DNA from 4 places in the Mesorhizobium sp. Cs1299R1N3 genome. Region 1 is predicted to be linked to each of the others. Evidence: riboswitches for the same ligand, from Rfam matches in the RefSeq annotation. Region 1 holds a riboswitch; each other region holds the start of a gene.
What was found. Region 1 has a riboswitch for cobalamin ahead of O7B34_RS05415 (DUF1636 family protein). Riboswitches for the same ligand answer to the same signal wherever they lie in the genome.
Positions count from the first base shown of each region.

Region 2: it holds a riboswitch for cobalamin, as region 1 does, so the genes downstream of both, O7B34_RS04410 (aromatic ring-hydroxylating oxygenase subunit alpha) here and O7B34_RS05415 (DUF1636 family protein) in region 1, are expected to answer to the same signal.
Region 3: it holds a riboswitch for cobalamin, as region 1 does, so the genes downstream of both, metE (5-methyltetrahydropteroyltriglutamate--homocysteine S-methyltransferase) here and O7B34_RS05415 (DUF1636 family protein) in region 1, are expected to answer to the same signal.
Region 4: it holds a riboswitch for cobalamin, as region 1 does, so the genes downstream of both, bluB (5,6-dimethylbenzimidazole synthase) here and O7B34_RS05415 (DUF1636 family protein) in region 1, are expected to answer to the same signal.

Region 1 is NZ_JAPYKQ010000002.1:17,026-19,221, forward strand. Features, by position in the region: gene O7B34_RS05410 (LacI family DNA-binding transcriptional regulator) at 1-767, shown strand, start outside; cobalamin riboswitch at 830-1,037, shown strand; gene O7B34_RS05415 (DUF1636 family protein) at 1,179-1,541, shown strand; gene O7B34_RS05420 (ABC transporter ATP-binding protein) at 1,538-2,196, shown strand, end outside.
Region 2 is NZ_JAPYKQ010000001.1:955,045-957,240, reverse strand. Features, by position in the region: gene O7B34_RS04410 (aromatic ring-hydroxylating oxygenase subunit alpha) at 1-1,177, opposite strand, end outside; cobalamin riboswitch at 1,293-1,494, opposite strand; gene O7B34_RS04405 (DUF680 domain-containing protein) at 1,990-2,196, shown strand.
Region 3 is NZ_JAPYKQ010000001.1:139,016-141,211, forward strand. Features, by position in the region: partial or broken gene metE (5-methyltetrahydropteroyltriglutamate--homocysteine S-methyltransferase) at 1-1,280, opposite strand, end outside; cobalamin riboswitch at 1,371-1,571, opposite strand; gene O7B34_RS00635 (helix-turn-helix transcriptional regulator) at 2,078-2,196, shown strand, end outside.
Region 4 is NZ_JAPYKQ010000004.1:307,909-310,104, reverse strand. Features, by position in the region: gene O7B34_RS12630 (histone deacetylase family protein) at 1-454, opposite strand, end outside; cobalamin riboswitch at 633-813, shown strand; partial or broken gene bluB (5,6-dimethylbenzimidazole synthase) at 896-1,474, shown strand; gene O7B34_RS12620 (hypothetical protein) at 1,642-2,196, opposite strand, start outside.

The sequences.
Region 1 (2,196 bases):
GATTGCAGGGCCGGCTCGCCGAGAGCGGGCTGGATCTCATCGTGGTGATGGGCGCGCCGGGCGACTATCAGCAGGAGCGCCTGCGGCGTGTCGTGGAGACGCGCCGTGCCGACGCGGTGGTGCTGGCCTGGACGCGGCGCGAGGACGAGCGCATCGACTATCTGACCCAGGCCGGCTTCCCCTTCGCCACGCTCGGCCGCAGCCGCTCCGGCGGCAAGGCCTACCCCTCGCTCGATCTCGATTTCGAAAAAGCAGGCGCCGACGCGGTCGATCGGCTGGTGGCGCGCGGCCATCGCCGGATCGCCGCCATCCGCCCATCGCTCGATCTGAATTTCGGCTATCTGTTCCTCGACGGCTACCGCAAGGCCTTGCGCCGGCATGGCATCGCCGTCGATCCCGGCCTGATTGCCGACGGCTTCATCAACGAGGCCGGTGGCTACGAAGTGACACCCCAGGTGATGCGCCGCAAGGACCCGCCGACCGCCATCATCTTCAACAATGACGCAATGGCGCTTGGGGGCTGCAAGGCGCTGGCCGAGATGGGTATCAAGCCGGGTCACGACATGGCGGTGACCGTCATCGTCGATACGCCGCTCTGCCGCTATTTCTCGCCGGCGCTGACTGCTTTCCGCCCGGCGCTGCAGCCGATGGGACGGCGGCTCGCCGAAATGCTGCTGGCGTCGCTGCCGACTTTTGCGGGGGCCGCCGGGCCAAAGACCATCAGGGAGGTCTGGCCGCTGGAACTGATCGCCCGCGACAGCGATTGACCATTTGTTGGTTCTGTTATAACAAAACAAACGACTGCCTTGCCTCGCCGCCGCGCGCGGCCTAGGCTGCGACTCGTGAAGGTCCCCGAGCCGAAAGGCGAGGGGTGAAAAGGGAACGCGGTGAGATCCGATTTTGGGTCGAGGCCGCGGCTGCCCCCGCAACTGTAAGCGGCGAGCAAGATCCGTAACGCCACTGGCCGGCAAGGCTGGGAAGGCAGGATTGCGCAGAGACCCGTGAGCCAGGAGACCTGCCATCACTGAGTTGACCGGACGGGGTGTGCCGGGAGGAAACGTGGACATCGGTCTTGTCGGCCGGTCGACCAACATCCTTCCGTCGCCAGTTTTGAAAGTGACGGGAAGTTGGACGGCGCAATCGATCGTATTCCCCCCAGCCCCATGCACCAGATCATCGTGTGCACTCTTTGCCGCGACGTGCCGACCGGCGTCAGGTCGGGCGAAGGTTTGTGCACCGAGTTGCGCTCTCGTCTCTCGGCCCAGCCTGACGTGGCGCTTGGTTTCACGGTCGAGGGCGTGGCTTGCATGGCGGGTTGCGTGCGTCCCCTGGCGGTGGCTTTCCAGGCGCCCGGCAAGGCCGCCTATCTCTTCGGGTCGATCAATGCGCAGGCCGACGCTGCCGATCTCGTGCGGTTTGCCAGGCTTTACGCCTCGCTTCCCGACGGCTGGTGCAATTCCGGACAACGGCCGCCGCGCCTGGCCGGCAAGACGCTGGCTCGCATCCCGGGACCCGGCAAGCTGGCGGATGGCAATCGATGACAGCGCCGCTTCTCGATGCGCGCGACTTGGGCGCGACGGCGAATGGCCGGCATCTGGTCCGTGCGGTCAGCCTGTCGGTGACGTCAGGCGACCGCCTCGCCATCATTGGCCCCAACGGCGCCGGCAAGACCACGCTGCTGCGCATGTTGTCCGGCATGCTCAGGCCAAGCTCGGGGGAGGTGAAGCTTGGCGGGCGACGCTTGGACAGGATTTCACCCGCCGAGCGGGCCCTGCATATCGCCGTCGTGGGCCAGACAGACCAGCCGGACCCACGGCTGGCGGTGATCGACTATGTCGAGCTTGGCCGCGTCCCGCATGCCGGCCTGAGGCGCCGCGGCGAGGAACGCGACATTGTCGTGGATGCGCTGCACCGGACCGGCCTGTTGCCGCTGCTCGGCCGGGCCATCGGCTCGCTGTCTGGTGGCGAACGCCAACGCGCCCAGCTAGCACGCGCCATCGCGCAGAAGCCCAAAATCCTGTTCCTCGACGAGCCGACCAACCACCTCGATCCGCGCGCCCGCGCGGAACTGCTCGAACTGGTGGCCGGCTTCGGCATGACCGTGATCGCGGTGCTGCACGATCTGACGCTGGTGGCACCCTTCGCCACCAAGGTGGCGGTGATGAACGAGGCCCGGCTGCATGCGCTGGCGCCGCC
Region 2 (2,196 bases), on a different contig from region 1:
CGACGAACTGGATCACGCCGCCCTCATGCAGCTCCGAATAGGGGCCTGGCTCGTAGGCCGGCGACAGGATGCCGAAGGCGTTTTCCTCGACGATGCGGCGATCCTGGTCGTTGGTCTCGGTCCAGACATGGGTGAGTTCCGCGAGATCGTAATCGACGCCCTCGACCGCATCCTTATGCACCAGCCATTTGGTTGTCACCGCCGTTTCCGTGGCGCTGATCGGCAGCACCCGGAAGGTGACGGCGTGGTCGCCCAGGATGTGGTTCCAGGTCGTCGGATAGTGGTAAAGCAGCAACGAACCGATGCGGTCGGTTGAAACGCTGTCGGAAAGATTCCTCTCGACCGCGCGCTTTCCCGTCATCGTGTAGCTGACGGCATCGCGCAGCAGCGGCGCGCGGGTCGCGCGATACTGGCCGGCCGGATCGATGCGGAACTTGCTCGGCAGGCCGGCCGCTTCGCATTTCGCCCAGTGCGCCAGCATCTCCGGATCGCTGTCGGCGCCTTGCACGCCGGTCACCGTCGGTGCTTCCGGGAAGGTCTTGCAGAGTTCGGGATGGTTGCCGGCGCAATGATAGCATTCGCGGTTGTTTTCCCAGACCAGCTTCCAGTTCCCCTTCTCGATGATGGTGCTCTCGAAGGCGACTTTTGCCTCACGCAGCCGGTGCGGCAAAAGGTAGGGCTCGATCATCGCCCGCATCGGCGCGAAATCGGCGGGCTCGCTGGCCAGACAGATGAAGATGTAGCCGCCAACGCTTTCGCAGGCGACGGGCTTCAGGCCGTACTGGCTCTTGTCGAACCCATCGGCCATCTGGCGGGCGAACAGCAGCCGGCCGTCGAGCTCGTAGGTCCATTGGTGATAGGGACAGACCAGTTTGGCGGCCGTGCCCTTATCACTGTTGCAGACGCGGCTGCCGCGATGGCGGCAGGAATTGTGGAAGGCGTTGATCTTGCCCTGCTGATCGCGCACCAGCACGACCGGATAATCGCCGATCTGCACGGTGATGAAGCTGCCCGGCTTGGGCAATTCGCAATCATGGCCGATGAACAGCCAGTCGCGATACCAGATCAACTCCATGTCCAGCTTGAAGTAGTCCGGGTCGGTGTAAAAGGGCTGTTCCAGCGAAAAGCCTTGTCTGCGGCTGTTCAAGAGCCTCAGCATGTCGTTGCGCGCGTCCATGTCCTGTCCTCAGTTTCAAGGACTGAACTGGTGGTGATTGAGGAAGGACTGGGCGCAGATCGGCGAAAAGCCGGACAAACACCATCCGCCTCTTGACCGCCCACCGCGATCAGTCGAGTTCTAGCGATCTCGGGCTGGTTTCCGGGCTCTGGAGTTGTCCTTGCGGACCATCGCGACACCTTCCCAGGCTTTCGCCCAGTGGTCTCCCGTTGCGACTTGAACTCCACCACCGTTGCGGGGGCAGCGCCGGAATCTGACCGGCTTCCCAATTCTCCGCTCCGTCGTCACGCAGCGGCACCTGAGATGCCCGATCTAACCACGACAGGCTTTGCGACATCGGCACGAAAGCGACATCGCATCCATGCGGCGCGACACGCATGCTGGATCGTCATGAGAGGCTTGTAGCCGCGGGAATCGCCTTCTGTCGCCAAGCCGCGCCGGCACCGTCATCGACCCTTTTGCCGGCAGCAAATAGGTTAACAGTTTCAAAAAGTGACTATTAGCAGGGACTAAAATCGAACCGAACGGTTCGTTTCTGTTGACGGTGCGTGCAAGACGCTGTGAACGCCGAGCCTCCGACACAGTTGGTGATCGAGGTGCTGCTTTAAGATAATCACTTGATATTACAAGAGAAAATAAGAGATGTGGAAGGCGCTGGTACAATTTCAAGTGGTGGAGTCATGGTCCACGCTGAACAACTTCGTGATTGGAAACGGCAAGGGTGCTCTCCCACATCGGGGCTGTCCGAACGACGCGATTTAATCCCAAGACACGCCGCTAGACGGACGGAAAAAATACTGGAGTACCAAAAAATGAAAAAGATCATTCTCACTGCCGCCGCCCTTCTGGCTGTTTCCGGCAGCGCCTTCGCTGGGAGCGACAATTACGGTTCGAACGGCGCCAACCAGCCTGCTGCCGCGGTGGACAGCTCGTACACCGCTTCCACCTCCACCAAGACGTCGGAGCCTGTTGCTCAGACGCCTGCTCAGGGCAGCGATCGCAACCTCTTCGGCCGCTAA
Region 3 (2,196 bases), on a different contig from region 1:
CGCGTCATGCATTCGTCGATAGAGGCAAGGCGTCCTTCGACCCGCGGGTCATGCACCTTCGGGGACGTCAAACGCGCGGCGGCTGCTTTGGTGGAGGACTCCAGCTCTGCTGAAACCGCCTCCCGGCCCTCGGACAGGGCCCGGGCGATCGTGGTCAGTTCGTCCATCTTCTGCGCCGCGAATGCGAGCCACGACTTTATGTCCCTATCGAGCGCTGTTTCCAGTTCCAGGTCGATCGGCACATGCAGAAGGGAACACGAAGGCGCGATCTCCACTCGCTCCAGTGGCCAGCCCGCGATGACCGGCTTGATCCGGTCAAGGATGGGCCGCAGGTTTGCACGCCAGACGTTGCGACCGTCGATCAGGCCAAGCGAAAGCACCAGGCCCTTTGGCGCAAGCCGGCCCACCGCCTCCAATTGTTCAGGAGCGCGTGCAAGGTCGAGATGCAGGCCCGCCACAGGAAGCGAAAGAGCGGTCTCGAGATTGCCGTTCAATCCGCCGAAATAGGTGGCGAGCATGATCTTTAGCTCCGGCGCCGCTTTGGAAAGACGGTCGTAGGCGAAATTGAACGCATCTTGCTCGTTTGGAATGAGGTCGAGCACGAGCGCCGGCTCATCGATCTGCACCCAGTCGGCGCCCGCCACTTTCAGGCGGCGCAGGAGTTCCTCATAGACCGGCAGCAACCGCGGGAGCAGCGCAATTGGGTTGAAGTCCCGGGTAGGCGACTTGGCCAGCTTGAGGAAGGTGACGGGCCCAAGAATGACCGGGCGGGTGTGAACGCCGAACGCCCTACCCTCAAGAAATTGATCCACCGGCTTTGCCGACGACAAAGCAAAGGCCTGGTCGTCGACGAGCTCCGGGACCATGTAGTGGTAGTTGGTGTCGAACCACTTGGTCATTTCCAGCGCGGCAACCGCGTCACTGTGATTGGCATGTTCAAGTCCGGCAGCCTCTCCTTGGCTGCCACGCGCCATGGCAAAATAAGTGTCGAGCGGGACTTCCCCCTCGGTCCAGCCATAACGTGGCGGCACAGCGCCGACCATTGTTGCCGTGTCGAGCACATGATCGTAGAGCGAGAAGTCGTTGGACGGAATTATGGTCACGCCACGGTCGCATTGTTCAGTCCAGTTCGCGACACGCAGCGCCCGCGCCGTTTCGAGAAGGTCGGCAGCGGAAGATTTTCGCGACCAGTAGGCCTCCAGCGCGCGCTTCAACTCGCGACGGCGCCCAATGCGCGGCACGCCAAGTGTGGCAACAGGAACTTTCCGAGAGAGAGACATACCATACCCCGATGATTGGGGCGTGGACGCAAGGCAGACGTTGGCAAGCAGACAAAGCCGGTTACCACGCCCACCGAGACACCCCGCCTGTGGACCTTGTTCGCCGAGGCAGGTCTCCTGGCTCACGGGTCGACACCTCTGCCCGTCTTCCCGAGGCGCATGGCCTCAGTGACATGAGTGGGCTTGGCTCGCCGCTTACAGTTGCGGGGGCAGCGCCGGCATCTTCACCGGCTTCCCTCTTAGCTCTGATGCGACTAACCGGATCAGAGAACCACGACAACCTGACATTGGCCAAAGAGAAGATTCCTGTCAAGGAGACATAAAGAAATCTTTATGCCGTTATCCGATTTTGTGGTCGCTCGTGAGGTGCAGATAGCCGCGAAGTCGGTTGAATGCGACCATCCTTGAAGAGCGCTTCGGCAAGCCCTTCCGCTTTCCTCTGTCCTGATGGCGAACTGTCGCAGGGCCATACCGCCTGTTGTTGGGGGTTGACTCCGACCATGCTGGAAGCAACATTTCCGATATACTCGAAGTGAGCATAGGCGGATGCAATCACACGCCATTTCCCAGGCATCCGGCAGACGCGGGAAGGGAACGGACCGCTCCGCCGGTCGGTCGGCTTCGCGGTTGGCATCCCGCTGTCGAGCTTAACCCGAGCAGCTCGCTCAACCGGTGCAACAAGAATCGAGGAGAGTTGTCGACCAGCACCAGTCGGCCAGCAATGCGGCAGCTTAATGCCTGCAATCCACCCCAGCCCCAACCCCCCACTACCATCACCATCATGGAAGCAATGCGTTATGGAAGCACCTGCGCTTTGGCGTCGGCACCTCGATGACACGTTCGAGTTTCTCAATCAGATCCGCAAGAGTTCAAGCCAGCAGGAAATCTGCCAGCACCTGATTTCCTATGCCCAGCG
Region 4 (2,196 bases), on a different contig from region 1:
CATGCTTCTTCTGCGCATAGCGGGCAGCGATAGCCGCCGTGTTGAAGAAGCAGAAGCCCATGGCCGTGTTCTTTTCAGCATGATGGCCAGGCGGACGGGCCGCGACGAAGACATTGTCGGCGCGGCCCGCAAAGACGTCGTCGACGGCGGCATTGGCGGCGCCGATCGCCGTGATCACCGCCTGCCAGCTCTTCGGGCTGGCGGTGGTGTCGGCGTCGATGCGGGCGAGGCCTTCATCGGGAATGGCGGCGCGCACGCGCGCGGCGAAATCGGCGGGATGCGCGTAGAGGATGGTGGCCTCGTCGCCTTGCGGTGCCTCGACGCGGTCAAGCACGGCAAAAGCTTCGTCGTCGAGCACGCGCTCGATGGCGCGCAAGCGGTCGGGCCGCTCGGGGTGACCTGGCGGGGTGATGTGTTCGAGGAAGATCGGGTGCGTGTAGAGACGAGTGGCCATGTCCCCTATCTAGTGCCCCGGCGCCGTGATGGCCATGCGTTGCGGCTTGATCGCTGGGGAAAATCACGCCTGCGTCCATTCATGTCGCTGCGGGGATTGGCGTCGCCGGCCCTTCGGCGTAAGGTCGCCGCCACTGCCTGGTGCCTGCCGGACGGTTGTTTTAGCCGCATTCCGCGACGCCAAGTGATTCCACTTGGCTGCAAATGCTCTAGCGGGAGAATCGGGAACACGGTTTGATACCGTGGCGTGCCCAACGCTGTGAGGGGGACCGCGCCGGTAAATGCCACTGTCGATGACGGGAAGGCACCGGACGCGGGTTGATCCCGAGCCAGAAGACCGGCCTGGCAGGCATCGTCATCCGCATGGTCAGGCGGATGGCATCAGAGCGACGTGCGCCCTCTTGGACGCACGGAATCTGCTGCAATCGCAAGGGGACAAGCGATGCCGGAAGCTATGACCGCTCCAACGGGCGATGGATTTGATCAGATCGCGCGCGACGCGGTTTACCGCGCCATGTTCACGCGGCGCGATGTCCGCAGCCATTTTACATCGGAAGCGATCGACGACGAGGTGCTGGCGCGGCTGCTGCTTGCCGCCCATCACGCGCCATCGGTCGGCTTCATGCAGCCTTGGAATTTCATCGTCATTCGCGATGCCGCGCGACGGGCGCAGGTGCGCGACCTGTTCCTTGCCGCGCGCGAACAGGAACTGCCGGCAATCGAGGCGGACCGGCGGGCGCTCTACCGCAAGCTCAAGCTCGAAGGCATCTGCGAAAGCGCATTGAACATCTGTATCACCTGCGACCGTGAGCGCTCGAAAGGCTCGCCGTTGGGACGGTGGCACAATCCGGAAATGGATCTCTACAGCACGGTCTGCGCGGTGCAGAATTTCTGGCTGGCGGCACGCGCCGAGGGAGTCGGCGTCGGCTGGGTCAGCATCATCGAGGCGCAAGCGCTGAAAAGGCTACTGTCCATCCCCGACCACGTGACGCCGATCGCCTATCTCTGCGTCGGCCGTGTCTCGGAGTTCGCGCCAAAACCGGACCTCGAAACGCACGGCTGGGGCCGACGGCTGCCGCTGCCCGACCTGATCATGAGCGAGACTTTTTGCGGGCAAGGTGAAGCATCGCTCAAATCTACGGTGGCCCGCCTCAACACCGTCGCCGCTGCGCCGGCAAACCCCGCCGATCAGCGCGTCGCGCCGGCCGTGCCCCAGCGCGAACCGTCGAAGGTGGAGAGCGCCTTGCGCTTGAGTTCCCGGAACTTCGACGAGGCATCGGCCAGCCTGGCGTCCCAAGCGGCATCGGGCACCTGACCCTCGATGGTCTTGAAATAGACCTGCATCAGGCAGGCGATGGCGAACGGCTCGATGAACGCCGCCTTAAAGGCCCAGGCAAAGACGATGGCCAGAACGAAGGCCCAACCGGCGAGCTGTCCGGGCATGACGTAAAGAATGGCGGCTGCCGGGGCCAGCATCAGCAGGAAGATGACGAAGGAGACCCCCCACATGATCACGGCCAGCCAGACGGCGTTCTTGACCATGATCTTGCCGTTCTGGGCGTAGAGCACAACGCCTTGCCGCGCGGTCTCGAAGGGTGAGGACGAATTGATGCGGATGTTGTAGCCGAGAATGATCTCGTCGACATAGGTCAGCGACAGGCGGATCACCGTGTTGAGGAACGAGACCAGGCCGCTCAGGCCCGGAATGGGCAGGAAAGCCGCGATGCCGCCCAGCAGGCCGGT